4 regions of the Geodermatophilus sp. SYSU D00696 genome follow, and region 4 is predicted to be linked to each of the others. Evidence: riboswitches for the same ligand, from Rfam matches in the RefSeq annotation. Region 4 holds a riboswitch; each other region holds the start of a gene.
What was found. Region 4 has a riboswitch for cyclic di-AMP ahead of ACI79O_RS15055 (aggregation-promoting factor C-terminal-like domain-containing protein). Riboswitches for the same ligand answer to the same signal wherever they lie in the genome.
Positions count from the first base shown of each region.

Region 1: another riboswitch for cyclic di-AMP. It lies ahead of ACI79O_RS21800 (NlpC/P60 family protein); the one in region 4 lies ahead of ACI79O_RS15055 (aggregation-promoting factor C-terminal-like domain-containing protein).
Region 2: another riboswitch for cyclic di-AMP. It lies ahead of ACI79O_RS18840 (transglycosylase family protein); the one in region 4 lies ahead of ACI79O_RS15055 (aggregation-promoting factor C-terminal-like domain-containing protein).
Region 3: another riboswitch for cyclic di-AMP. It lies ahead of ACI79O_RS01035 (aggregation-promoting factor C-terminal-like domain-containing protein); the one in region 4 lies ahead of ACI79O_RS15055 (aggregation-promoting factor C-terminal-like domain-containing protein).

Region 1 covers NZ_JBJGYY010000049.1:12,761-19,501, forward strand. The annotation lists gene ACI79O_RS21785 (DEDD exonuclease domain-containing protein) at 1-970, opposite strand, end outside; gene ACI79O_RS21790 (NlpC/P60 family protein) at 1,255-2,991, shown strand; gene ACI79O_RS21795 (hypothetical protein) at 3,104-3,418, shown strand; cyclic di-AMP (ydaO/yuaA leader) riboswitch at 3,579-3,757, shown strand; gene ACI79O_RS21800 (NlpC/P60 family protein) at 3,774-5,015, shown strand; gene ACI79O_RS21805 (M48 family metallopeptidase) at 5,207-6,478, shown strand; gene ACI79O_RS21810 (glycosyltransferase family 4 protein) at 6,475-6,741, shown strand, end outside.
Region 2 covers NZ_JBJGYY010000034.1:21,258-27,998, forward strand. The annotation lists gene glgX (glycogen debranching protein GlgX) at 1-114, shown strand, start outside; gene treY (malto-oligosyltrehalose synthase) at 111-2,432, shown strand; cyclic di-AMP (ydaO/yuaA leader) riboswitch at 2,676-2,803, shown strand; gene ACI79O_RS18840 (transglycosylase family protein) at 2,807-3,496, shown strand; gene treZ (malto-oligosyltrehalose trehalohydrolase) at 3,677-5,431, shown strand; gene ACI79O_RS18850 (dihydrofolate reductase family protein) at 5,434-6,156, shown strand; gene ACI79O_RS18855 (TasA family protein) at 6,223-6,741, opposite strand, start outside.
Region 3 covers NZ_JBJGYY010000001.1:212,116-218,856, reverse strand. The annotation lists gene ACI79O_RS01045 (LLM class flavin-dependent oxidoreductase) at 1-870, opposite strand, end outside; gene ACI79O_RS01040 (hypothetical protein) at 1,231-2,052, shown strand; cyclic di-AMP (ydaO/yuaA leader) riboswitch at 2,204-2,364, shown strand; gene ACI79O_RS01035 (aggregation-promoting factor C-terminal-like domain-containing protein) at 2,599-3,555, shown strand; gene ACI79O_RS01030 (class I SAM-dependent methyltransferase) at 3,610-4,236, shown strand; gene ACI79O_RS01025 (TetR/AcrR family transcriptional regulator) at 4,268-4,933, shown strand; gene ACI79O_RS01020 (flavin-containing monooxygenase) at 5,010-6,518, shown strand; gene ACI79O_RS01015 (SDR family NAD(P)-dependent oxidoreductase) at 6,518-6,741, shown strand, end outside.
Region 4 covers NZ_JBJGYY010000022.1:34,512-41,252, forward strand. The annotation lists gene ACI79O_RS15035 (cytochrome P450 family protein) at 1-647, shown strand, start outside; gene ACI79O_RS15040 (hypothetical protein) at 616-813, opposite strand; gene ACI79O_RS15045 (TcmI family type II polyketide cyclase) at 824-1,507, shown strand; gene ACI79O_RS15050 (VOC family protein) at 1,504-1,929, shown strand; cyclic di-AMP (ydaO/yuaA leader) riboswitch at 2,144-2,300, shown strand; gene ACI79O_RS15055 (aggregation-promoting factor C-terminal-like domain-containing protein) at 2,547-3,182, shown strand; gene ACI79O_RS15060 (alkene reductase) at 3,247-4,323, opposite strand; gene ACI79O_RS15065 (FAS1-like dehydratase domain-containing protein) at 4,396-5,262, shown strand; gene ACI79O_RS15070 (acyl-CoA dehydrogenase family protein) at 5,256-6,404, shown strand; gene ACI79O_RS15075 (DUF222 domain-containing protein) at 6,504-6,741, shown strand, end outside.

The DNA of each region.
Region 1 (6,741 bases), on a different contig from region 4:
GGAAGGGCTCCTCGGTCAGCCGCAACCACAGCGCCCGCTCGGGGAAGCGCGAGCGCCGGTTGTAGCGCGGCTTGTGCTCGGCGATCAGCCGCAGTTCGCGGACGGCGGCCTCGAGGTCGTGCGCGCACGGCACGGCGTCGACCCGCTGGGCCAGCGCGACCATCTCGGTCATCCGGCTGCGCTGCTCGCCGGAGGTGAAGTAGCTGCGCACCCGGGTGCGCAGGTCGTTGCTGGTGCCGACGTAGAGCGGCTCGTCGCGCGGGCCGCGGAAGACGTAGACGCCGGGGCCGGGGGGGACCGAGTCGGCGAGGTGGCGCTTGCGACGCCGTTCCGGGTCGACCTGGCGGGTCAGGCCGGTGAGCTCCTCCAGCGACGTGACGCCGAGCGGGCCGAGCCGCTCGAACAGGCCGTGCAGCACGTCGACGGTGGCGCGGGCGTCGTCGAGCGCGCGGTGGCACGGGGTGGTCGCGGCGGAGAAGTACGGCGCGAGCGTGGCCAGCTTGCAGTTGGGCACCTCGTCGCGGGAGAGCAGCCGGCGGGCGAGGACGGCGGTGTCGACCGAGACGGCCGCGGGCCACGCCGTGCCGGTCTGCTGGCAGGCCGCCTTGAGGAAGCCCAGGTCGAAGGGGGCGTTGTGCGCGACCAGCACGGCGCCGCGGGCGAACTCGAGGAAGGCCGGCAGCACCGCCTCGATGCGCGGGGCGGTGGCCACCATCGCCGTCGTGATGCCGGTGAGGACGCTGATGTAGGGCGGCACCTCGCAGCCGGGGTCGACCAGCGTCTGGAACTCCCCGAGCACCTCGCCGCCGCGCACCTTGACCGCGCCGATCTCGGTGATCGCGCTGTCCTTCGGCGACCCGCCGGTGGTCTCCAGGTCGACGACGACGAACGTGACGCCGGCCAGCGGGGTCCCGAGCTCGTCGATGGTCGTCTGGACGGCGGGGACCGGCTCGTGGGGGGCCGGCCGCACGAGGGGGAGCGGGCGGTCGCCGTGGGCGGGTGCGTGTGCGTGTCGCGGCGACCGGGACCCGGCGCCGTCGGCGGGGAAGAGCACGGCGGGACGGTAGGCCGGGGGTCGGACAGTCCCGGGGAGGCGGGTCCGCCGGCGCCCGTCGTCGACGACGCGCCGCGCGACGCGCCGGGCGCGGGGACCCGGACGGAGGAGGGGCGCGCGGAGCGCTTGCGGGACGACGGCGGCGCGGACGACGATCCCCCGGCGGACCGCACGGTCCGGTGGACACGGGGGGTGGTCCGGTGCGCCTGGACCCCGCGTCGCGCCCGCGGCGTCGCGCGGCGTTCCTGGTCACGGCCGCGGCGGTGCTGGTGGCGCTGGTGCCGGCCGGACCCGCCGCCGCCGCGCCCAGCGACCAGCCCGGGGGCACCAGCGGGGTCCTCGACAGCGAGGCCCTCGACCGGCTGCAGGAGCGGGCCGCCGAGGTCCAGGCCGACCTGCAGCAGCGCCAGGCCGAGGTCGCGGCCGCGCAGCAGGCGCTGGCCGCCGCGCAGGCCGACGTCGACGCCGCCTCCGCCGGGGTGGCCGAGGCGGAGGCGGAGCTCGCGCGCCTGCAGGACGTCGTCGCGCGCTACGCCTCGGCGGCCTACCGGGACGGCGGCACGCTGTCCCCGCTGAGCGTCCTGCTCTCCGGCGGGGACCCGGGGGACGCCGCTGCCGCGATCGGCTACCTGGACGCCGTCGACGACCACACCGGCGCGGTCGTGACCGCCGCCGAGGAGCAGCGCCGGGCGGCGCTGGCCGAGCAGGCCGCCGCGGACGCGGCGCTGGCCGAGGCGCAGCAGCGGGCCGACCTGCTGGCGGCCCAGGTCGCCGACCTGGAGGCCGCCGCGGCGGCGGTCACCGACGAGCTCGACGCCGCGCTGAGCGACGTCGACCGGCAGCTGGCCGACCTCCAGCAGGAGCAGCTCGACGTCAACCGGCAGACGGCGGCCAACTGGCGCGCCCACCTCGACCAGCTCGCGGCGGCCGGTGTCGCGTCCCCGCCGGCCTCGGCCCTGGCCGCCCCCGCGGCCGGCCTGCCGGCCGGGCTGGTCCCGGTCGGGGACGCCGCGGGGGGCGCCCAGCGGGGCGCCGCCCAGTTCCCGCGCGAGCCGACGTCGCTGCTGGTGCTGCCCGCCGAGACGGTGGCCGCCGTCAGCGCGGCGATGGACACGCTGGGGCAGCCCTACGCGCCGGGGACGGCCGGCCCGGACTCCTGGGACTGCGGTTCGCTGGTCTCCACGGTCTACGGCGCCGCGGGCGTCGACCTGCCCGCCGACCAGGCCGGGCTGTACGCCGTCACGGTGCCGGTCGACCCGGCCGACGTGCTGCCCGGCGACCTGGTGTTCCTCGGGACGCCCGAGTCGGGGCTCGGCCACGTCGGCATCGCGCTGGACCGGGAGACGATGCTGGCCGCCGACGGGCGGGCCGGCGCGGTCGTCGTCCGCCGGCTGCCCGCCGACCAGGTGCTGCACGTGGGCCGGCCGGCCCTCGGCACTCGCCCCGAGGTGGCCGCGCCGGGGCCCTCGGGCGGTGCGCTGCGGGTGGAGTGCGGCAACACCGTGTACCCGCCCAGCTTCGACGGGACCCGCGCCTGGGGCGGGTACCCCAACGGCCTCGTCCCGCCCAGCGCGCTGTGCCCCCTCGGCGTGGGCGGGCACGCGCTGCGCTGCGACGCCGCCGCGGCCTACCGGGCGATGAGCGCGGCGTTCGAGGCGGAGTTCGGCCGGCCGGTCTGCATCACCGACTCCTACCGCACCTACGCCGGCCAGGTCCGGCTCTACGGCGAGAAACCGGCCCTGGCCGCGGTCCCGGGGACGAGCAACCACGGCTGGGGGCTGGCGGTCGACCTGTGCGGCGGCATCGAGACCTTCGGCACCCCGCAGTACGCCTGGATGGTGGCCAACGCCGGCCGCTTCGGCTGGCTGCACCCCACCTGGGCGGACCCGGGCAACGGCCGCGAGGAGCCCTGGCACTGGGAGTTCGCGGGCAGCTGAGCCGGGACTGTCGGTGGCCGTCCCTAGCGTGCGGAGCAACCGACAGGGAGACCCGTCCCGACCGCGGCCCGGCACCCGGGGCGGCCCGGGGCACCGGAGGGGGGACACGGCCATGCTCATCGACTGCGACACCTGCACCGTGCGCGGCACCGGCTGCGCCGACTGCGTCGTCACCGTCCTGCTGGGTGCGCCGCCGGCGGAGAGGGGCACCGGGCCCGTGCTGCTGCCGGTGCCGCCGGTCCCGGCCGCGCGGGCGACCGGGCCGGCCGCCGGGGACGCGGTGCCCCCGCCGTCGGGCGTGGTCGTGGAGTTCGACGACGTCGAGCGGCGCGCCGTGCGGGCGCTGGCGGAGGTCGGCCTGGTGCCTCCGTTGCGTCACCGCCCGGCGCGCGGGGAGCGTCCCGGCGGACGGCGCCGCACCGGCTGAGGCGCAGGTCGACGCCCGAACGGGTACACACCGGAGTGGGCGCTACTGCTCACTGTGCGTGTTCTCACAGTCAGCAGGGGTCCCGTTTGTCACAAACTCATCACGTCCGTACTGTGACCGCGTCCGGCCGGGTGGTCGTCACCTGACGCGAGGTGACCTCGGCCGGTCACCGCCGAGTCACCGGACGCCGCCTGCGGGTGCGCGCGAGGTGAGCCGGGGACCCACCGCAGCACTGGGGTGAGTTCTCGCGTGCACCGGCCCGCCGGCGCACGCCTGATAGGGCACGTCTTCCCAGCCCGAACCCGTCAGCTAACTCGGTAGGCGGTTGCTGAGGAAGAACGGAGAGCCGCCGCCCGTGGCGACCCCCCGCCCCTGCCCGGGGCATGCCTGCGCACAGTCCACCTCCTCCGCACCCGCGACCGCCCGCGTCGCCGGCCCGCACCGCCGCTCACCGCGCCGGCTCCTCGGCCGGGTCGCGCTGGTCGGCACCGCCGCCGCCCTGACCGTGGCCCTCGTGCCCGGCACCGCGGTCGCCGACCCCGAGCGGGCCGCCACCCCCGAGCAGGCCGCCGAGCTCGCCGCCGACGCCGGCCGCCGGCTCGAGGCGGTCAGCGAGCAGGTCAACGAGGCCCGCGAGGTCCTCTCCCGCCAGCAGGCCGCCGCCGAGGCCGCCGAGCGGGCCCTCGGCGACGCCCGCTCCCGGCTGCAGGACCTCGACGGGCAGATCCGCCAGGTCGCCCGCAGTGCCTGGACCAGCAGCAACGACACCTTCGCCCAGCTGGACCTGCTGATGACCAGCGACTCGGCCGACGAGTTCGTCAGCTCGCTGGCCACCCTCGACCACATCTCCGGCCACACCACCGACGTGCTCGCGCAGGTCGGCGAGGCCGCCACCGCGGCGGAGGAGGCGCAGCGCGAGGCCGACGCCGCCCGGGCCGATGCGGAGGCCACGCTCGAGGAGCTCGACGCCCAGGAGGAGCGGCTCGAGGCCGACATCGCCGACTACGAGGCCCAGTTCGAGGCGCTGACCGAGGCCGCGCGGCAGCAGGCGCTCGCCGCCGAGGCCGAGGCCGCCGCCGACGCCGCGGCCGAGGCGGCGGCCGCAGCGGCTGCTCCCGCGGCGGCCGCCCCGGCGGCTGCGGCTCCCGCGGCTCCCGCGGCGGCGGCTCCGGCCGCGGCGGCTCCGGCGGCGGCGGCTCCGGCGGCGGCCGCCCCGGCTCCGGCGGCCCCCGCGGGTGGGTATAGCGGCGCCGCGCAGGTGGCGGTGCAGACGGCGCTGGCGCAGGTGGGCGACCCCTACGTGTGGGGCGCCGGCGGGCCGAACGCCTTCGACTGCTCGGGCCTGACCCAGTACGCCTACGCGGCGGCCGGGATCAGCCTGCCGCACTCCAGCCGGATGCAGTCGCAGATGGGCACCGCCGTCTCGCGGTCGGAGCTGCAGCCGGGCGACCTGATCTTCTACTACAGCCCGGTCAGCCACGTCTCCATGTACATCGGCGGCGGCCAGATGGTGCACGCCTCGACCTCCGGCGTGCCGGTCAAGGTGGTGTCCGTCGACTCGATGAGCGGCATCACCGCCATGCGCCGCATCGCCTGACGGAAGGACCCCTCCCCCCGCCGTTCGGACGCTCGCGGCGGGCCCCTGGGGGATGGCCAACCCAGCACGTCGCCAGGGCCGGTGACCCTCACGGGTCACCGGCCCTCGTCGTGGCCGGTGCCGGGTCCGGGGACCGGGGCGGCCGGGCGGGCCGGTCCGCCTAGGATCGGCCGCGTGAGCTGGGCGGGCGGGTGAACCGGACCGCCTCCCGCGCCGCCCTGCTGGTCGCGCTCGTTCTCGGTGCGGCGTTCGTGGTCGTCGTCGCCGTCCGGACGCCCTGGACGGTGCTGCCCACCCCGCCCGGTGGCGCGACGCCGCTCAGCGCCGACGCCGGGCTGCCCGCCGAGGTGGTGCGCCGGGCCGAGGCCTTCGCCGCCGCGGTCCGCCCCGCCTCGCTGGTGGGCCTGCTGCTCGGCCTCACCGTCTCGGCGCTGCTCGGCCTCACGCGCCTGGGCAGCCGGCTGGTCACCGCGGTCGGCCGTCCCGTGGGTGGGCGCTGGCCGCTCACGCTGCTCCTCGGCACGGTCGCGCTGGTGGTCGCCGGCCGGCTGGTCACGCTGCCGCTGTCGGCTTACGGCGAGGTCGTGCGGCACCGCTACGGCCTGTCGACCCGGTCCTGGGGGCTGTGGCTGCGCGACGTCGCGGTCTCCACCGCCATCGACGCCGGCCTGACCGCGCTCACCCTGCTCGCCCTGGTGTGGCTGGCCCGCCGGGCGCCGCGCACCTGGTGGGCGTGGGCGGCAGCCGGCGCGGCGGGGCTCGTGGTGGCCGGCTCGTTCCTCTACCCGGTGGTCATCGAGCCGGCGTTCAACCGCTTCGAGCCGCTGCCGGCCGGACAGCTGCGCACCGACCTGCTCCAGCTCGCCGAGGAGAGCGGCAACCCGGTCGAGGACGTCCTGGTCGCCGACGCCTCGCGCCGGACGACGCGGCTGAACGCCTACGTGTCCGGGTTCGGGTCCACCCGCCGCGTCGTCGTCTACGACACCCTGCTCGCCGACGTCCCCGACGACGAGATCGAGTCGATCGTCGCCCACGAGCTCGGGCACGTCGCCGCCGACGACGTCCTGACCGGCACGCTGCTGGGCGCCCTCGGCGCGGCCGCGGCGGTGGCACTGCTGGGGTGGCTGCTGTCCCGGCCGGCGCTGCTGCGCCGCGCGGGCGCGGACTCCGCGGGTGACCCGCGCGTGGTCCCGCTGGTGCTGCTGCTGACCGCCGTGGGCTCGCTGGTCGCCACGCCGGTGCAGAACCTGGTGTCGCGCCAGGTGGAGGCGCGCGCGGACCTGTACGCCCTCGACCTGACCGGCGACGCGCAGGCGTTCACCGCGGTGCAGCGGCGGCTGTCGGAGAACAACGTCTCCGACCCGAGCCCGCCGGTGCCGTGGCAGTGGTTCTTCGGCTCGCACCCGACCCCGGCAGAGCGGGTGGCGATGGCCCAGGACTGGCTGCGGCTGGGCGACCGGTGAGCCGCACGCTCGTCGTCACCAACGACTTCCCGCCGCGGCAGGGCGGCATCCAGACCTTCGTGGCCGCCCTGCTCGAGCGCCGCCCGCCCGACTCGCTGGTCGTGCTGGCGTCCCGGTCCCCGGGCTGGGAGGCATACGACGCGCAGCTGCCCTACCGCGTGGTCCGCCGCCCGACCGCGATGCTGCTCCCTACCCCCGCCACCGCGCGCGCCGCGGCCGGCCTGGCCGCCGAGCACGGCTGCGACACCGCCTTCTTCGGCGCG
Region 2 (6,741 bases), on a different contig from region 4:
GTCCTCGACACCGCCGAGCTGGGCGAGGTCGAGCGCGTCGAGCTCAAGCCGGGCGAGTCGCTGACCCTGCAGGACCGGTCGATGGTCGTGCTGTCGGCCAAGCGCCGCTCGTGAGCGGCCCGACGGGCCAGGAGCGCCGGCGCGCCGTCCCCACGGCGACCTACCGGCTGCAGGTGACCGCCGACTTCACCCTCGACGACGCCGCCGCGGTGGCCGGCTACCTGGCCGACCTCGGTGTCAGCCACGCCTACTCCTCGCCCCTGCTGCGCGCGGCGGCGGGCAGCACGCACGGGTACGACACGGTCGACCACGCGCACGTCGACGAGTCGCGCGGCGGGCGGGCGGGCCTGGACCGGTTCGTCGCCGCACTGCACGAGCACGGCCTGGGGCTGGTGCTCGACCTGGTGCCCAACCACATGGGCGTGGCCGACGCGGCCGAGGCGCCGTGGTGGTGGGACGTGCTGCGGCACGGGCGGGACAGCGCGCACGCGGCGGCGTTCGACATCGACTGGGACTTCGGCGGCCGGGTGCGCATCCCGGTGCTCGGCTCGGCCGACGACGTGGCGGAGCTGGAGGTCGTCGACGGGGAGCTGCGCTACTACGACAACCGCTTCCCCCTCGCCCCGGGCACCGGGGAGGGGACCCCGCAGGAGGTGCACGACCGGCAGCACTACGAGCTGGTCGACTGGCGGCGGGCGGACTCCGACCTCAACTACCGGCGCTTCTTCGCCATCAACACCCTCGCCGGGCTGCGCGTGGAGGACCCCGAGGTCTTCCGCGCCACCCACGAGCTGGTGCTGGAACTGGTGGCCGACGGCGCGGTCGACGGGCTGCGGATCGACCACCCCGACGGCCTGGCCGACCCGAGGGGCTACCTCGACCGGCTGGCCGAGGCCTCGGGCGGGCGCTGGACGGTGGTCGAGAAGATCCTCGAGCCCGGCGAGGACCTCCCGGAGAGCTGGCGCACCGCCGGCACCACCGGCTACGACGCCCTCGCCGAGGTCGACGACGTGCTGGTCGACCCGGCCGGCGAGGCGGCGCTCACCGCGCTGGACACGGAGCTGTCGGGCCGCGAGGTCGACTACGCGCGGCTGGTGCACGACTGCAAGCGCGAGGTCACCGACGGCAGCCTCGGCTCGGAGGTCGCCCGCCTGGTGCGGGTGATCGGCGAGCTGCCCGGGATCGACGTCGAGACGGAGGAGGAGGCGCTGGCCGAGCTGCTGGCCAGCTTCGACGTCTACCGCACCTACCTGCCCGACGGCCGCGAGCACCTCGACGCCACGGTGGCCGCCGTCCGCGACCGCCGTCCCGACCTGGTCGCCGCGGTCGACGCGCTGCACCCGGTGCTGGCGCGGGCCGGCACCGAGGCGGCCACCCGGTTCGAGCAGACCAGCGGCCCGGTGATGGCCAAGGGCGTCGAGGACAGCGCCTACTACCGCTGGGCCCGGTTCGTGGTGCTCAACGAGGTGGGCGGCGACCCGGCCCGGTTCGGCAGCACGGTCGCGGAGTTCCACGAGGCGCAGGCCCGGCGGCTGGCGCGCAAGCCCGAGTCGATGACCACGCTGACCACGCACGACACCAAGCGCAGCGAGGACACCCGGGCTCGGCTGGCCGTGCTCGCCGAGGTGCCCACCGAGTGGGCGGACCTGGTACGCGGCTGGCTCGCGCGCCACCCGCTGCCCGACCGGCCGCTGGCGCACCTGGTGTGGCAGAACCTGGTCGGCGCCTGGCCGCTGTCGCGCGAGCGGGCGCACGCCTACGCCGAGAAGGCCGCCCGGGAGGCGGGCACCTCGACGACGTGGACCGACGTCGACGAGGCCTTCGAGGCGCAGCTGCACGGGATGGTCGACGCCGCGTACGACGCCCCGGCGACCAACGCCGAGATCGAGGCGTTCGTCGCCCGCATCGGCCCGGCCGGGCGGTCCAACGCGCTGGCGCAGAAGCTCGTGCAGCTGACCATGCCCGGCGTCCCCGACGTCTACCAGGGCACCGAACTGGAGGACCGCTCGCTGGTCGACCCCGACAACCGCCGCCCGGTCGACTACGACGAGCGCCGGCGGCTGCTGGCCCGCCTCGACGGCGGTGAGGTGCCCGGGGTCGACGACACCGGCGCGGCCAAACTGCTGGTCACCTCCCGGACGCTGCGGCTGCGCCGGGACTCCCCGGAGCTGTTCTCCGGCTACACGCCGGTCGAGGCCACCGGCAGCGCCGCCTGCTCCGTCGTCGCCTTCGACCGGGGCGGAGCGGTCACGGTGGCGACCCGGCTGCCCGTGGCGCTGGCCGCCACCGGCTGGGGCGACACCGCGCTGGCGCTGCCCACGGGCGCCTGGCGCGACGTGCTGACCGACACCCGGGTCGTGGCCGACGCCGGCGGGGCGCCCGTGGCGGGCCTGCTCGCCCGGCTGCCCGTGGCGCTGCTCGTCCGAGGATGAGACGGAGGTCACGGCGGCGCCGCCCGGCGCCGCCGTGACCTGCGGTGCCGCGCCCGGGCCGGACCCGGGACGCCGGGCGGCACGCCGTGACGGGTGGGGCCGGTGTGCCGCCCCGTGATGCGACCGTTACCTTGGCTCCCGCACGCGGCCGACCGACGGCGGCGTGCCGGAGCCGGTCCGCCGAACCCCGTCCGCCGGGCTCCGTTCCTCCTGCACAGCCAGGACGGGGGTGGGGGACCCATCTCGGCGTGTGCGCCGCGGTCACGGGGGGACCGGACGCAGCGCCTGGGGGTGAAGCCGCACACGTGCGGCCGGGGCACCGATCGCTCCGAACCCGACAGCTCACCTCGCAGGCGGCGGATCGGAGATCCCGCATGCGCACGTCCACGTCCTTCCTCCGCCGTGCCCTCGTGACGACCGGCGTGGCCGCGGCCGCGATCGGCGTCGCGGCCGGCCCGGCCTCGGCCGCCGCCCCCAACGACTGGGACGCCGTCGCCCAGTGCGAGTCCAGCGGCAATTGGAGCATCAACACCGGCAACGGCTACTACGGCGGCCTGCAGTTCAGCCAGAGCACCTGGGAGGCCTTCGGCGGCCTCGACTACGCCCCGCGCGCCGACCTGGCGACCAAGGCGCAGCAGATCGCCGTCGCCGAGGCCACGCTCGACGTCCAGGGCCCGGGCGCCTGGCCGACCTGCGGCAAGAACCTCGACCCGTCGGCGCCGGAGGCCGGCTCGCCCGAGGCCGCGGCTGCCCCGGCCCCCGCGCCGGCCCCCGCGCCGGCTCCGGAGCCGGCCGCCGCTCCTGCCCCCGCTCCCGCTCCGGCCGCCGAGGAGCCGGCGCCGGCACCGGCCGAGGACGCCGACCGCAGCTGGGACCGCGGCTCCCGCTGGGACCGCGGCGACGGTGAGGGCGGCTCCTACGTCGTGAAGAGCGGCGACACCCTCGGCAAGATCGCGGGGGCGCAGGGCGTCGACGGTGGCTGGCGGGCGGTGTGGGCCGCCAACCGCGACGAGTGCAGCGACCCGAACCGGATCTACGTCGGTCAGGAGCTGCAGCTCCCGTGAGTCCTCCGGCAGCCGGGGGGTCCTCCCCCGGCTGCCGGGAGCCCGGGGGTCTCGGCCGGCCGTGAGCCGCGCGGCCGCCGGGGGACCCGCTCCCCCGCGGGCCGCCGCCCGCGGCGGTTGACCGCTCCCCCAGCGGGCAAGAGGGTCCGGTCAGCCGCACCACCGCCGGGAGGTCCTCGCATGTCCGCTGCCGCCGAGTTCGCCGTCTGGGCGCCCGTGCCGGAGCGGGTGCGCCTGCAGGTCGACGGCGCCGTGCACGACATGCGCCGCGACGACGGCGGCTGGTGGCGCGCCGAGGTGCCGGCCGCGCCCGAGGCCGACTACGGCTTCCTGCTCGGCGACGACGACACCGTGCGGCCGGACCCGCGCTCGCGCCGCCAGCCCGACGGCGTCCACGGCCCGTCCCGCCGCTTCGACCCCGCGGCCCACTCCTGGGGCGACGGCGCCTGGACCGGGCGCCCGCTGGCCGGCGGCGTCGTCTATGAGATGCACGTGGGCACCTTTACGCCCGAGGGCACCCTGGACGCGGCGGTCGAGCGCCTGGACCACCTCGTCGACCTCGGCGTCGACTTCGTCGAGCTGCTGCCGGTCAACGGCTTCGACGGCACGCACAACTGGGGCTACGACGGCGTCCTCTGGTACACGGTGCAGGAGAGCTACGGCGGGCCGGCGGCCTACCAGCGGTTCGTCGACGCCTGCCACCAGCGCGGCCTGGGCGTGATCCAGGACGTCGTCTACAACCACCTCGGCCCGTCGGGGAACTACCTGCCGCTGTTCATGCCGGTGTTCAGCGAGGGCGGGCCCAACCCGTGGGGCTCGTCGATCAACCTGTCCGGGCCCGACTCCGACGAGGTGCGCCGCTACATCCTCGACAACGCGCTGATGTGGCTGCGGGACATGCACGTCGACGGGCTGCGGCTCGACGCCGTCCACGCGCTGGTCGACGAGCGGGCCACCCACGTGCTCGAGGAGATGGCACAGGAGGTCGACCGGCTCTCGGCGGCGCTGGGCCGGCCGCTGACACTGATCGCCGAGAGCGACCTCAACGACCCCCGGCTGGTGACCCCGCGCGCCGCCAACGGCACGGGCATCCACGCGCAGTGGAGCGACGACTTCCACCACGCGCTGCACGCGGTGCTCACCGGCGAGGGGCAGGGCTACTACGGCGACTTCGCCGCGGCCGGGCTGGCGGGACTGGCCAAGACGCTGACCGGCGCGTACTTCCACGACGGCACCTGGTCGAGCTTCCGCCGCCGGTCCCACGGCCGGCCGGTCGACACCGCGCGGCTGCCGGGCTGGGCGTTCCTCGGCTACCTGCAGGACCACGACCAGGTCGGCAACCGCGCCATCGGTGACCGGATCTCGGCGTCGCTGTCCCCCGGCCTGCTCGCCGTCGGCGCGACGCTGGTCCTCACCGGCCCGTTCACCCCGATGCTGTTCATGGGCGAGGAGTGGGGCGCCTCGACGCCGTGGCAGTTCTTCACCAGCCACACCGACCCGGAGATCGGGCGGGCGACGGCCGAGGGGCGCAAGGGCGAGTTCGCCGAGCACGGCTGGGACGCCGACGAGGTGCCCGACCCGCAGGACCCGGAGACGTTCACCCGCTCGAAGCTGGACTGGTCGGAGCCCGAGCGCGAGCCGCACGCGCGGCTGCTGGCGACCACCCGGGCGCTGCTGGCGCTGCGCCGGGCGCAGCCGGATCTGGTCGACCCGGACCTGGGCGCGGTGGAGGTCGGCTGGGACGACGAGGACCGCCTGCTGGTTGTGCACCGCGGCGCGCTGCGGGTGGTGGCCAACCTGTCGGGCGAGCCGCGGGAGGTCGACCTCGACCGGCCGGCCACCGGCGTGCTGTTCGCCACCGGGGACGACCCGGCGCTGGACGGCGACACGGTGACGCTGCCGGCCGAGAGCTCGGCCGTGCTCACCACCCGCTGACCGTGCGGCGGCTGTTCCCGGACGCCGGGCCCGTCGCGGACGACGCCGCGCTCGCCGCGGCCTACCGGCTGTCGCCGGGGCGGTCGGTGCGGGTCGACTTCGTCGTCTCGCTCGACGGCGCGATCGCCGTCGACGGGCGCAGCGCGGGGCTGGGCTCGCCCGGGGACCAGCGGGTGTTCCGCGTGCTGCGGGCCCTGGCCGACGCCGTCCTGGTCGGGCACGGCACCGCCGCGGCCGAGGGCTACCGCCCGGTGCCCGCCGACTCCGCGGTGGGCCGGCTGCGCGCGTCCCTCGGGCGGCCGCCGGAGCTGCCGGTGGCGGTGGTCTCGCGCCGAGCGTCGATGGCGCCCGGCGACCGGCTGGCGCAGGCCCCGACCCTGCTGGTGACCTGCGCCGCCGCCGACCCCGGCCGCCGCGCCGCGCTGGCCGACGCCGGCGTCGAGGTGCTCGTCTGCGGCGACGACGACGTCGACCTGCCGCTCGCGCTCGACCGGCTGGCCGACCGCGGCCTCGGGCAGCTGGTGTGCGAGGGCGGGCCGGCGCTGCTGTCGGCGGCGCTGGACGCGGGCGTGGTCGACGAACTCGACCTCACCGTCTCCCCCGCCCTGGTCGGCGGGCCGGCCCGGCTGCTCGACCGGGCGCTGGCCGACGTCGTCCGCCCGCGGCTGGTCCAGGTGCTCGAGGAGGACGGCGTCCTGTTCACCCGCTACGCCATCGGTTCCTGAGCCCCGGGAACGCCGCGAGGGCGGCCCGGGAGAACCCGGACCGCCCCCGCGTGCACCAACGGTTGATCAGAACTTCTGCTCGAGCGTCAGCTTCGCGGTGAAGCTCATGACATCGCTCTGCACGTCGTTGCCCGCCCGCTCCTCGTCCAGCGTGATGCGCAGCAGGAGGCACGCTCCCTTGCCCGGGTCCAGGCTCAGCGGCGAGGCAGTCGGGAGGAGACCGTCGTCCTCCTGGAAGGGGATCCAGCCCCAGCCATTCGGGGTCGCGGATGCGTTGCAGGCAGTCTCACTGGCACCGGACAGCGCAACGGCGTAGTCGGCGGCCGCGCTGAACTCACCCTCGTCGTCCGCGGCCTGGCAGCCGTCCTCAGCAGCGATCTCGGGCCCGTAGCAGCCGTTCTCCTGGTCGACGATCCCCTCGATGCTCGCGCCGAGTGTGCCGGAGATGTCGTTACCGGTGTTCTTCACGTACAGCGGCACCACGACCGACTCACCGGGTGCGAGGTTGCCCGCCTGGGCCGGAGCCGATGCGGGGCGCCCGACACCGATGGTGAGCGTCCCGGCGCCCGCGCCGGCGGTCTGGGT
Region 3 (6,741 bases), on a different contig from region 4:
GATGACCTGCTGCGGGGAGCCGACGGTCAGCGGCGTCTCGCGGGAGAAGTCCTCCAGGGAGGGGCCGTGGCCGTAGACCGGCGCGTTGTCGAAGTAGGGCCGGAACTCGTCCACGGCGTCCTGCGAGTTCTTGCGCATGAACACCTGACCGCCGAGGCCGACGATCGCCTGGTCGGCGGCACCGTGGCCGTGGTGCTCGAAGCGGCGGCGGTAGAACTCGACCATCCGCTGGGTGTGCTCCTTCGGCCAGAAGATGTGGTTGTGGAAGAAGCCGTCGCCGTAGTACGCGGCCTGCTCGGCGATCTGGGGGCTGCGGATCGAGCCGTGCCACACGAACGGCGGGACGCCGTCCAGCGGGCGGGGCGTCGAGGTGAAGCCCTGCAGCGGGGTGCGGAACCGCCCCTGCCAGTCGACGACGTCCTCGTCCCACAGCCGGCGCAGCAGCGCGTAGTTCTCCACCGCCAGCGGCAGCCCGTCGCGGATGTCCTGGCCGAACCAGGGGTAGACCGGGCCGGTGTTGCCGCGGCCCATCATCAGGTCGACGCGGCCGCCGGCCAGGTGCTGCAGCATCGCGTAGTCCTCGGCGATCTTCACCGGGTCGTTCGTGGTGATCAGGGTGGTCGCCGTCGACAGCTGCAGCCGCGAGGTCTGCGCCGCGACGTAGGCGAGGGTCGTCGTCGGCGACGAGGAGAAGAACGGCGGGTTGTGGTGCTCGCCGAGGGCGAAGACGTCCAGGCCGACCTCCTCGGCCTTCTTCGCGATCGTGACGATCGCCCGGATCCGCTCCGCCTCGCTCGGCGTGCGGCCCGTCGTGGGATCGGTCGTGATGTCACTGACCGAGAAGACGCCGAACTGCATCTCGTGCTCCATGTGGTTGAGAGTGCAACTACTGCTACGGCCCGTCCAACCGCGGCGCCCTCGCGTCCATTCCCAGGGTCTCGTGACCGCGCTGAGATGCAATGACTGCGCTCGGTGACGGATCCGGCACGTCCCGGCGATCCCACTCCGGCGGGCTCCGCGCCCCCCTGTCGGCGCCCGGCCGGTGGGTATCCGGGGTGGGATCGTGATCACCCCGACGGCCGGCCGGGGAGTCCGGACCGGCACGGCGGACCGAGGGGGACCGGGATGTCGCAGCGGGCAGGGGGAGGCGCTCAGACCGGAGCGCCGGGGGACGGCACCGGGGGACGGTCGCCGTCGGGCGGACTCGACGGCCTGCTGGGGACCGGGCCGGTGTTCACCGGGGCGGTCCGCGGCTACGACCGCGCGCAGGTCGACGACTACGTGAACTGGGCGGAGACCGAGGTCCTCGTCCTGCGCCGGGAGAACGACCACCTGCTCAGCCGCTACGCCGCCGCCTCGGCCGAACTGCAGAACGCCCGGCGCCGGCTGGCCGCGCTCGTCCGCGAGCGGCAGTCGCTGCCGGGGCCGGACGAGGCGCTGGAACTGGTCCGCCGGGCCGAGGCCGAGGCCGCAGCCCGGACCGCCGCCGCCGAGGAGGAGGCGCGGCGCGTGGTCGAGGAGGCCCGCACCGAGGCCGAGGCGCGGCTGAGCGGGGTCGCCGAGATGCGCGAGGCGGTCATCGCCCTGCGCGAGCAGACCCGCAGCGAGGCCGCGGCGGTGCTCGAGGCGGCCCGCCGCGAGGCGGCGGAGCTGGGCCGGGGGGCGGCCGAGGAGCGCGCCCGGCTGGACCGCGCGGCGGCCGCGGTGCGCGAGCGCCTGGACCGGGAGGCGGCAGAGGTCCGCGCCCGCGCCGACGCCGAGGCGGCCGAGCGCCGGCGGGTCGCCGAGGCCGAGCTCGCGCCGCTGCGCGACGAGCGCGACCAGGCGCGCGAGTGGCTGCTCGGGCTGACCGGGCAGATCGACCGGGCGCTGGCGGTGATCACCGGCGTGCTGCCCGACGACGTCCCCGTCCTCGCCGAGCGTCGCGAGGCGGCCGAGACCGTCGGGGAAGCCGCGGCGGGCGCCGCGCGGGAGCCGGTCGCCGCTGCCGATGCGTCGCAGGTCACTGTGTTGCGCGACACGGACCGGCCCCAGGTCGCCGCGGCCTCCTGACCAGCAGCGACACCGGCGCGGGCAGCTGCCCGGGGGGCCGGCGGGTCACACCCGTCCCGCCGGTCCCTCCGGCCCCGTGTTGTCACGGACCGGTAACGGTGTCTACGGTGGCGGGCGTCCGGTCGGTCGTCTCTCCCCGTCCGGGGAGCCTGGCCGGACGCCGCCGAGTCGTGTCCGCACCCGTGGACGCGAGCCGGGGACCCACCGCAGTACTGGGGTGAATCGCACCCGTCGAGCTCTGCTCGCGGGGGTGTAGGGCTGCTTCCCGCCCGAACCCGTCAGCTAACTCGGTAGGCGGCTCACGGAAGAAACGGAGAGCCTCCGCATGCCCCGCCTCCGGGCCCCCGCGGCCCGCAGGTGCAGCCGCCCGCGCGCGCAGCGCGGTCCCGCGTCCTCCTGACGCCGGCTCGACCCTGCCCTGCCGCGCCCCGGCGCCGACCGCGGCCGCCGGAGACCTCCCGACCAGACACGCCGTAGACCCGCGCTGCGTGCGCGTGCCCATGCCCCGGGCCGCCGCGCGCCCTCTCCCTCGGAGCGCCCACCCGCATGTCCAGCCGTACCCGCCGCACCGCCGCCGACACCCCCGTCGCCGAGACCCCCGACACCCCTGACACCGACGCCCTCGAGACCGCCGTCCTCGAGGTGGACGACGAGACCCCCGCCCCCGGCCGCGCGCGCCGCGGTGGCCTGCTGGGCTCCCGCCGCCCGGCCCTGCTGCTCGGTACCGCCGCCGCCGGCGCGCTCCTGGTCGGGGTGCTCTCCGGCACCGGCCCCGCCGCCACCGGCGGTGCCGAGGCCGACACCGCCAGCGCCTCGGTGGGCGTGGCCGAGGCGCTCGGCCTCGCGGAGCAGGGCACCGACGGCGCCGTCGAGGACGGTGACCTCGCGCCGCTGGAGGAGCTCGCCGCCTCCCGCACCGAGCGCACCGCGATCGACGCCGCCGCCGTCCAGGCCCAGGCCGCGGCCGACCAGGCCGAGCGCGACCGCATCGCCGCCGAGGAGGCCGCCCGCATCGCCGCCGAGGAGGAGGCCGCGCGCGCCGCCGCCGAGGCGCAGGCCGCCGCCGAGGCCCAGGCTGCCGCCGAGGCCCAGGCTGCCGCCGAGGCCGAGGCCGCCGCCGCGGAGGCCGCTGCTGCCGCCGAGGCCGCCGAGGCCGCCGAGGCCCAGGCCGCCGAGTCCGCCGCGGCTCCGGCGCCGAGCAGCTCCAGCTCCGAGAGCCGCGGGTCCTTCAAGGACTACGCGCTCAGCCTCGTCGGCGCCGAGCAGTTCTCCTGCCTCGAGAAGCTCTGGGGCAAGGAGAGCAACTGGAACCCCAACGCGCAGAACCCGACCAGCACCGCCTACGGGATCGCGCAGTTCCTCGACTCCACCTGGGCCAGCACCGGCATCGCCAAGACCTCCGACGGCTACCGCCAGATCGACGCCGGCCTGATCTACATCAACGAGCGCTACGGCTCGCCCTGCGAGGCCTGGGCGCACTCGCAGGCCACCGGCTGGTACTGATCCACTAGTACTGATCCACAGGTGGCGCAGGGAGGGCCGGCCCGGACCAGGGTGGTGCCCGCGGGCTTCGTCCGCGCGCACACCCGGGTCCGCCGGCCCTCCCTCGTCCCCGAGGTCCGGCTGCACGTCGCCGACGACGTCGTCGCCCTGTGGGAGGCGATGGAGACCGCCGGCGGCGCCGGTGAGGAGCCGCCGTTCTGGGCCGCGGCCTGGCCCGGCGGGCAGGCCCTGGCCCGCGCCGTGCTCGACGGCGCCGTCCCGGTCGCCGGCCGTCGCGTCCTCGACCTCGGGTCGGGCAGCGGCCTGGTCGCCGTCGCGGCCGTCCTCGCCGGCGCCCGGCACGTGCTGGCCAGCGACGTCGACCCGTTCTCGCGGACCGCGGTCGGCGTCAACGCCGTCCTCAACGGCGTGCGCGGCATCAGCGTGATCGGCGACGTCCTGCACCGTGAGCCGCCCGACGTCGACGTCGTCCTGGCCGGGGACGTCTGCTACGACCGCGTGATGACCGGGCGGGTGCTGCCGTTCCTCGACCGGGCGCGGGCCCGCGGTGCCGAGGTGCTCGTCGGGGACCCCGGCCGCCCGTACCTGCCGCACGAGCGGCTCGAGCCGGTCACCGTGCTCGACGTCCCCGAGACCGAGGGCCCGGGCCTGCGCCGCACGACGGTGTGGCGACTGCCCTGAGCGCCCCGCGGTCGTGGGTAGGGTCGCCGCCGTGGCCGCACCGCTCCCCGTCGCCCCCGGCGGCGGCCGCGGGCGCCGGGCCCGCCGCCCCTCCGGCGACGACCGGGAGCGGGCCATCCTCACCACCGCCGAGGAGCTGCTCGGGCAGCGCCCGCTGGCCGACATCTCCGTCGACGACCTCGCGCGCGGGGCGGGCATCTCCCGGCCCACCTTCTACTTCTACTTCCCGTCCAAGGACGCCGTCGTCCTCGCGCTGCTCGACCGGGTGGTGGGGGAGGCGCGCGCGTCCCGCTCGGCGGCGCTGCGCCGGGCCGGTGACGACGTCCGCGCCGGCTGGCGGGGTGCGCTCGAGGCGGTCCGCGACACCTTCGCCGCGCACCACGCCCTCACCACCGCGGCAGCGTCGCTGTTCGCCACCAGCGCCGAGGCCCGCGCGCTGTGGTCGGAGGTCATGGAGCAGTTCGTCGCCGAGACCGCCGCGGCCATCGACGCCGAGCGGGCCCGCGGCGCCGCCCCACCCGGCCCGCCGGCCCGCGACCTCGCCGTGGCGCTCAACTGGATGAACGAGCGGGTCATCCACGTGACCGCCACCGGGCAGGCGCCGGCGCTGGACGAGGCCGACCTCGTCGACGTGCTGCTCACCGTGTGGCTGCGCGCCGTCTACGGCGGCGACGGGCCGGCAGCCGCACCCACCTGACCGACGCGTCGTCGACGTACTCGACACGGTGTCGAGTAGTGTCGCCCAGGTCACCCCGGCCCCGACAGGGAGAGTCATGACCGAGACCAGTCCCGTCCGCCACGTCGACGTGCTGATCGTCGGCGCGGGCCTGTCGGGCATCGGCGCGGCCTGCCACCTGCAGCGCGAGGTCCCCGGCAAGAGCTACGCCGTCCTCGAGGCCCGCGAGGCCATCGGCGGCACCTGGGACCTGTTCCGCTACCCGGGCGTGCGCTCGGACTCGGACATGTTCACCCTGGGCTACTCCTTCCGGCCGTGGACCGACCCGAAGGCCATCGCCGACGGGCCCTCGATCCGCCAGTACGTCCGCGACACCGCGCGCGAGTACGGCGTCGACGAGCACATCCGCTTCCGCACCCGGGTGCTCGCCGCGTCCTGGTCCACCGAGGACTCGCTGTGGACGGTCACCGCCGAGCGCACCGACACCGGCGGGACCGAGACGTGGACCTGCTCGTGGCTGTCGGTGTGCTCCGGCTACTACCGCTACGACCAGGGGTACCGGCCGGAGTTCTCCGGCGAGGAGCGCTTCCTCGGCCGGGTCGTGCACCCGCAGCACTGGCCCGAGGACCTCGACTGGGCCGGCAAGCGCGTCGTCGTCATCGGCAGCGGCGCCACCGCCGTCACCCTGGTGCCGAGCCTGGCCGCCGAGGCCGCGCACGTGACGATGCTGCAGCGCACCCCCACCTACGTCGTGAGCCTGCCCGGCCGCGACGCGCTCGCCGAGAAGCTGCGCCGCCGGCTGCCCGACCGCGTCGTCTACCCGGTGGTGCGGTGGAAGAACGTGCTGGTCTCCATGGCCTCCTTCCAGCTCAGCCGGCGCCGGCCCGAGCTGATGAAGCGCATCCTCGCGAAGGCGGCGGCCAAGGAGCTGCCCGAGACCGTCGACGTGGGCACCCACTTCAACCCGCCGTACGACCCGTGGGACCAGCGGCTGTGCGTCGTCCCCGACGGCGACCTGTTCCGCGCGCTGCGCGCCGGCAAGGCGTCGATCGTCACCGACCGGATCGCCGGCTTCGACGAGACCGGCATCGACCTGGAGTCGGGGGAGCACCTCGACGCCGACGTCGTCGTCACCGCCACCGGCCTGAACCTGCTGCCCATCGGCGGGATGCAGCTGAGCGTGGACGGCGAGGACGTCGACCTGTCGCGCACCGTGTCCTACAAGGGCTTCATGGTCTCCGGTGTGCCGAACTTCGCCATGACCATCGGCTACACCAACGCCTCCTGGACGCTGAAGGCCGACCTGGTCGCCCGCTACGTCTGCCGGCTGCTGGCCCACCTCGACCGCAACGGCTACGCCGCGGCCACCCCGCTGGCCCCGGCCGAGGGCGGAACCGCGCCGATCATCGGCCTGTCGGCCGGCTACGTGCAGCGCAGCATCGCCGCCCTGCCGAAGCAGGGCGCCCGGGCGCCGTGGAAGCTGTACCAGAACTACGTCCGCGACGTGCTGCTCATGCGCCGCGGGCCGGTCGAGGACGAGGGGATCCGGTTCACCCGCCCGGTCCGCGAGCCCGCCACGGCGGGCGTCGGCGGGGTGGCGGCGTGATGCGGCCCTACGGCTTCACCGGCACGGCCGTCGTCACCGGCGCGGCCAGCGGCATCGGCGCCGCGCTCGCGCCGGCGCTGGCCGCCCGCGGCAACGACCTGGTCCTGCTCGACCGCGACGCCGAGCGGCTCGACGGCGTGGCCGCGTCGCTGCGGGCGGCCCACCCCGCCCGGTCGATCGACACCGTCGTCGCCGACCTCGCCGACGCCGGCCAGCTGCGCGC
Region 4 (6,741 bases):
GCTTGGTGGCCGGCAAGCGCCGGAACCCCGGCGAGGACCTCGTGAGCGCGCTGATCGCCGCGCGCGACGGGGACGGCCGGCTGTCGGAGGCGGAGCTGGTGTCCACCTGCTTCCTGATGCTGTTCGCCGGCTACCAGACCACCTCGGACTTCCTCGGCAACGCCGTGGTGGCGCTGCTGACCCACCCCGAGGAGCTGGCCGAGCTCCTGGCCGACCTCGACCGGGTGCCCGCCGCCGTGGAGGAACTGCTGCGCTTCGACGGCTCGGTCCCCGTGTCGAGCTTCCGGTTCGCCACCGAGGACCTCGAGATCGGCGGCGTGACCGTCCCCGCGGGCTCGATCGTCACGATCGTGCTCAGCGCGGCCAACCACGACCCGGAGTTCGTCCCGGACGCCGACGCGCTGGACCTCTCCCGCGGCTCCACGCACCACCTGTCCTTCGGGCACGGCATCCACAAGTGCCTGGGCACCGCCCTCGCACGGCTGGAGGCGACGACCGCGCTGCGGCGGATCCTCGTCCGCCTGCCCGACCTGCGCCTCGACGTCCCCGTCGAGGAGCTGCAGTGGCTGCCGGCGGCGTCGGCCTTCCGCGGGCTGCTCGAGCTCCCGCTGCGGTTCACCCCCACCCCTCTCCAAGGAGGCTCGTGATGACCCAGACCACGCCGCCCTCGACCCCGTCGGCCGACCCTGCAGCCGACGCGACGACGACACCCACCGAACCGCCCTGGGCGAACGACACGGTCGAGTTCACGAACACGTCCACGTCGCCGGCCAGCTGGAACTCGGCCACGTGGCGGCCGTTCCGCAACGTCATCGTCTGCCGGATGGTGCCTGGCAGCGAGGACAAGGTGGGACCGGTGTTCGCCTACTACGACCGGACCACCCGGCCGCAGGACATGGGCGTCGTCGGGCGGGTCCTGCTCTCCTACGAGGGCCTCTACCTGCACGTCATCGAGCGCAAGGAGGACCCGGAGGTCTCCGGCCAGCGCCGCGGTCTGCCGGCGTTCCAGGCGATCGCCGAGGCCATCGCACCGTACGTGACGCCCTACCCCAGCTACTGGCAGAACCCGTCGCACTCGGTGGCGAAGCACTTCTACAGCTGGGTGCCCGAGGGCGAGGTCTCCCCCGACCGGGAGATGACCGTCATCGTCCAGCGGATGCGGCCGGGCAGCGAGGAGGACATCGCCCGGGTGTTCGCCGCATCCGACGCGGGTGGCCTGCCCACGGAGACCGGCGTCACCGGCCGCTGGCTGTACTCCATGGAAGACGTATTCGTGCACCTCCTGGAGCAGGACCGGGCCAAGGCGGCGGCCGTGCGGCAGAACCACGAGTCCATGCGGCCGGCATTCGCCAAGGTCATGGAGGACCTGGCTCCCTACGTCAGCCCGTACAACCCCGAGACGTGGCAGACCCCGCGCGACTCGGTGGCCCGGGTCTTCCACCGCTGGACGGCTCCCGACTGGGCGCCCGGGGACCAGCTTCCCGCGCCCCGCGAGGGCACGTCATGAGCCTGCGCCGGTTCGCCAACCAGACCTACTTCGCCGACGACGTAGCCGCGGCCGTCGCCTGGTACACGGAGCTCCTGGGTACCGGGCCGGGCTTCACCAGGCCCGGCCCAGGCGGACGGCCCAGCTACGCGAAGTTCCGCATCGACGAGGGGACGTCACTGGCGATCGCCTCCCGCGCCTCCGCCCCTCCGGGCATGGCGCTGGAGACCGGCGGCGCGGTCGGCTACTGGGACGTCGACGACCTCGACGCCGTGCTCGAGCGGCTCACCGCGATGGGCGCGAAGGAGTACATCCCGCTCACGCCGCACGGGCCGATCGTCAGCGCCGCCGTCGTCGACCCGTTCGGCAACGTGGTCGGCATCTCCTCCGAGCGGCACCACGCAGCCGACCTCCCCGGGGACGGTGCCCGCCGACCCGGGTAGTCCGCACGCGATCGGACGCGGCCGCCGGGACCCGTGGTCCCGGCGGCCGCGGCGTGTCCGGAGGAGATTGGTCGCGCGGGGTGACCAGCCGTGCGCGGAGGGGACGTGGCGTCGGCCTGTCGCGCTCCGGTCGGCACCTCCGATTGTGACCATCCGGTCACGTCCTTAGCGTTTCGGCGTCCGGCCGGTCGTCTCGTCCCCGTCCGGGGGCCCCTGCCGGATGCCGCCGAGTCGCGCCCACCCCCGTGGGTGCGAGCCGGGGACCCACCTGCACCACCGGGGTGAGTCCCGCTCCCGGCCCTCCGGGAGCGGGTAGGGCACTCCCAGCCCGAACCCGTCAGCTCACCTGGTAGGCGGCCACGGGAGGACGGAGTACATCCGCGCCCTGGGGCCCCGAGCCCCCGCGCGCCCAGGTCCGGGACCGTCGCGCTCCCGCCTGCCCAGCCACTGCACGCAGCAGCCGTCGCACGCCCGCAGCCGGGCCCCTGGTCCGGCCGGTGCCGCGCGCCCGGCTGCCGACCCCTGCCCTCACGGGCCTCGGGGCCCACCGCATCCCGACCCACCCGGCGCCGTCCGGTGACGGCGTCCGGCGACCACACCTCCAGGAGGACGACCCGATGCATGCACCCACCGACCTCGAGCACACCGCCGCCCAGGACACCCTCGTCGCCGCGCGACCGCGCCGCCGCGTCCTGCACCTGCTGACCGCCACGGGGGCGATGACCCTCGCCCTCACCTTCGGCGGGCAGGCGGTGGCCCAAGCCGACGACCACTGGGACTCCGGTGACCGCAGCTCCAGCTCCCAGTGGGGCGGCTGGGACGGTGACCGCGACGGTGGCTGGAACCAGGGCGACGGCGAGGCGGCGCCCGCCGCTCCCGCGGCGGCACCGGCTCCCGCGCCGGCCTCCGCACCCGCCCCGGCACCGGCTCCCGCGCCGGCCGCGGCACCCGCCGCCTCGGGCGAGGCGGCCTACAAGGACTACGCCCTGGCCCAGCTCGGCGGGAACGCCACCCAGTTCGGCTGCCTCGAGCAGCTCTGGGAGCGGGAGAGCGGCTGGAACCCGAACGCGCAGAACCCCAGCAGCACCGCCTACGGCATCGCCCAGTTCCTCGACTCCACCTGGGCGGGCACCGGCATCGCGAAGACGTCGGACCCGTACCGGCAGATCGACGCGGGGCTGGTCTACATCGAGAACCGGTACGGCAGCCCCTGCGCGGCCTGGAGCCACTTCCAGGCCAACAACTGGTACTGACCGACTGACCCGGGAGCCCCCTCCGGCCCGTCCGGTGAGGGCTCCCGGGTCGCCGCGCGGCGTCTCAGCTGGCGCGCAGTGTGGGGTAGTCGGTGTAGCCCTCGGCACCCGACGCGTAGAACAGGTGCGACCGGATCTCGTTCTCCGGGTGCTCCCCGGCCCAGCGCTCGACCAAGTCGGGGTTGGCGATCACCGCCCGGCCCACGGCGACGACGTCGGCGTGCGCGGCCTCGATGAGCGCCACCGCCTCCTCGCGGGTGGTGACGGCGCCGAAGCCGCTGTTGGCCATCAGCGGCGCGCCGGAGCGGCGGCGCAGCTCCTGGACCAGGTCGCCGGCGGGCTCCCGGTGCAGCACCGACAGGTAGGCCAGGCCGAGCGGACGCAGCCGGTCGAGCAGCGCGCCGTAGGTGGCGAGGACGTCGCCGCGGTCGGGCTCGAGGACGTCCTGGATGCCGTGCTCGGGCGAGATCCGCAGGCCCACGCGGCCGGCGCCGATCGCGTCGGCGACCGCGGTGACCACCTCGGCCACCAGGCGGGCCCGGTTCTCCGGCGAGCCGCCGTACTCGTCGTCGCGGACGTTGGACGACGGCGCCATGAACTCGTGCAGCAGGTAGCCGTTGGCGCCGTGGACCTCCACGCCGTCCAGCCCGGCCTCCACGGCGCGCTCGGCGGCCCGCCGGAAGTCCCGGACGACGTCCCGGACCTCCTCGGTGGTCAGCGCGTGCGGCACCGGGTAGGGCTGCTTGCCCTTCTCGGTGTGGCCGGCGCCGTCGATCGCGATGGCGCTGGGGGCCACCACGCGGCGGCCGCCGTTGACGTCGGGGTGGGTGACCCGCCCGCCGTGCATGACCTGCAGGACGATCCGGCCGCCGCGGGCGTGCACCGCCTCGGCGACGCGGCGCCAGCCGGCCACCTGCTCGTCGGTGACGATGCCGGGCTGGCCGACGAAGGACTGCGACTCGTGGTTCGGGTAGGTGCCCTCGGTGACGACCAGGCCAACGCCGGCGCGCTGCGCGTAGTGCTCGACGACGAGGTCGCCGGGCACGCCCGAGGAGCCGGACCGCATCCGGGTCAGGGGCGCCATGGCCACGCGGTTGGCGAGCTCGAGGTCGCCGAGTTTCACGGGTGAGAACAGGTCCACGCCGGTTCCGACACCCGCACGGCCCGCGCCATTCCGGGGTGCGGGCGGCGTCACAGGCGGCACGATGACGCCGTGTCCTCCCTGACCGACGCCGTCGCGGGCTGGTCCCCGGGCCCGCTGACCGGCACCGCGGTGGTCGCGCCCGGGCCCGCGGCCGCCTTCGCCGCGCTGCTCGACCAGCCCGCCCCGCCGCTGGCCGACGGCGACCCGCTGCCGCCGGGCTGGCACGTGTTCACCTTCCTCGACCGGCCGGCCACCGCCGACCTCGGCGACGACGGCCACCCCCGCGCCGGGCACTTCCTCCCGCCGCTGCCGCACCGGCGCCGGATGATCGCCGGCGGGCGGCTCCAGGTCACCGCTCCGCTGCGGGTGGGGTCGGCGGTGGAGCGGACGTCGTCGCTGGCCCGCTGCGAGGTCAAGACCGGCCGGAGCGGGGAGATGCTGCTGGTCACCGTGCGCAGCGAGTACCGGGAGGACGGCGCGCTGCTGGTCACCGAGGAGCAGGACGTCGTCTACCGCTCCCAGGAGGCCGGCTCCTCCCCGGCCCCGGCGGGCGCCGGCTCCCCCGCCGACATCGGCGACCACGTGGTCGAGGTGCTGCCCGACCCGCCGCTGCTGTTCCGGTTCAGCGCACTCACCTACAACGCGCACCGCATCCACTACGACCAGCCCTACGCGACGCAGGTGGAGGGTCACCCGGGTCTGGTCGTGCACGGGCCGCTGCTGGCGCTGCTGCTGCTGGAGGTCCCGCGCCGTCACCTGCCGGACCGGTCCGTCACGTCGTTCAGCCACCGCCTGGTCCGCCCGGCGTACGCGGGTCCGCCGGTGCGGGCGGGCGGGCGGCTCGACGGCGACCGGTTCGCGCTGTCCGCGGGGACGGTGGGCGCGCCCGCGTCGGTCACCGGGACCGCGGTGCTCGCCGAGGGCCCGCGGTGCTGAGCCCCGAGGAGCGCGACGTCGTCGCCATCGTGCGGGCCTTCGTCGACCGGGAGGTCCGCCCGGTCGTCCGCGAGCTCGAGCACGCCGACGAGTACCCCGAGGCGCTGGTCGAGCGGATGAAGGAGCTCGGCGCCTTCGGCCTGGCCGTCCCCGAGCCGTGGGGCGAGGCCCCGGTGTCGATGCCCTGCTACGCGCTGGTCACCGCGGAGCTCGCCCGCGGGTGGATGTCGCTGGCGGGCGCGATGGGCGGGCACACCGTCGTCGCGAAGCTGCTGGTCGCCTTCGGCACCCGGGAGCAGCAGGACCGCTGGCTGCCGCGCATGGCGACCGGCGAGGTCCGGGCGACGATGGCGCTCACCGAGCCCGGTGGCGGGTCGGACCTGCAGGCGATGACCACGGTGGCGCGACGCGACGGCGAGGGGTACGTCGTCGACGGCGCCAAGACCTGGATCAGCAACGCCCGCCGCTCACAGCTGGTCGCGCTGCTGTGCAAGACCGACCCGGCGGCGCGGCCGCGGCACCGCGGGGTGTCGGTGCTGCTGGTGGAGCACGGACCAGGACTGACGGTGTCGCGCGACCTGCCCAAGCTCGGCTACAAGGGCGTGGAGAGCTGCGAGCTGGTGTTCGATGCGTACCGCGCGCCGGCCGACGCCGTCCTGGGCGGGGTCGAGGGCCGCGGCTTCGCGCAGATGATGACCGGCCTGGAGACCGGGCGGATCCAGGTGGCGGCGCGGGCGGTGGGCGTGGGCCAGGCGGCCTTCGACGACGCGCTGCGCTACGCCCAGCAGCGGGAGAGCTTCGGCCGGCCGATCTGGCAGCACCAGTCGGTGGGCAACCTGCTCGCGGACATGGCCACCTCGCTGACCGCCGCCCGCCAGCTCCTGCTCCATGCGGCCGAGCGCCACGAGTCGGGACAGCGGTCGGACATGGAGGCCGGGATGGCCAAGCTGTTCGCCTCCGAGACGGCGATGCGCATCGCGCTGGACGCCATCCGCGTGCACGGCGGCCACGGCTACTCGACCGAGTTCGACGTCGAGCGCTACTTCCGCGACGCCCCGCTGATGATCGTCGGCGAGGGCACCAACGAGATCCAGCGCGACGTCATCGCCCGCCAGCTGGTGGCCCGCGGCGGGCTCGACTGAGCCCGTCGACGTTCCCGCGGGAACGCTCCGCGCCGGTGACCAGCGGTTCTGTCGGCAGCCCCTCCTAGCGTGTCGGACACACGTTCGAGGAGGACGCCGATGGACGGGCCCACCGACCTGCCGCTCGACGAGCTCGCCCGGCGCATCACCGGCACCGCCGTCCGGCTGGCCGCCGCGACGGCGGAGTGGCTCGCACTGATCGCAGAGTTCGACCGCCGCGAGGGCTGGGGCGGCGCCGGCCTCCGGTCGTGCGCCCACTGGCTGGCCTGGCAGTGCGGCCTGTCCCCCGGCGCGGCCCGCGAGCACGTCCGCGTCGCCCGCGCCCTGACCGGCCTAC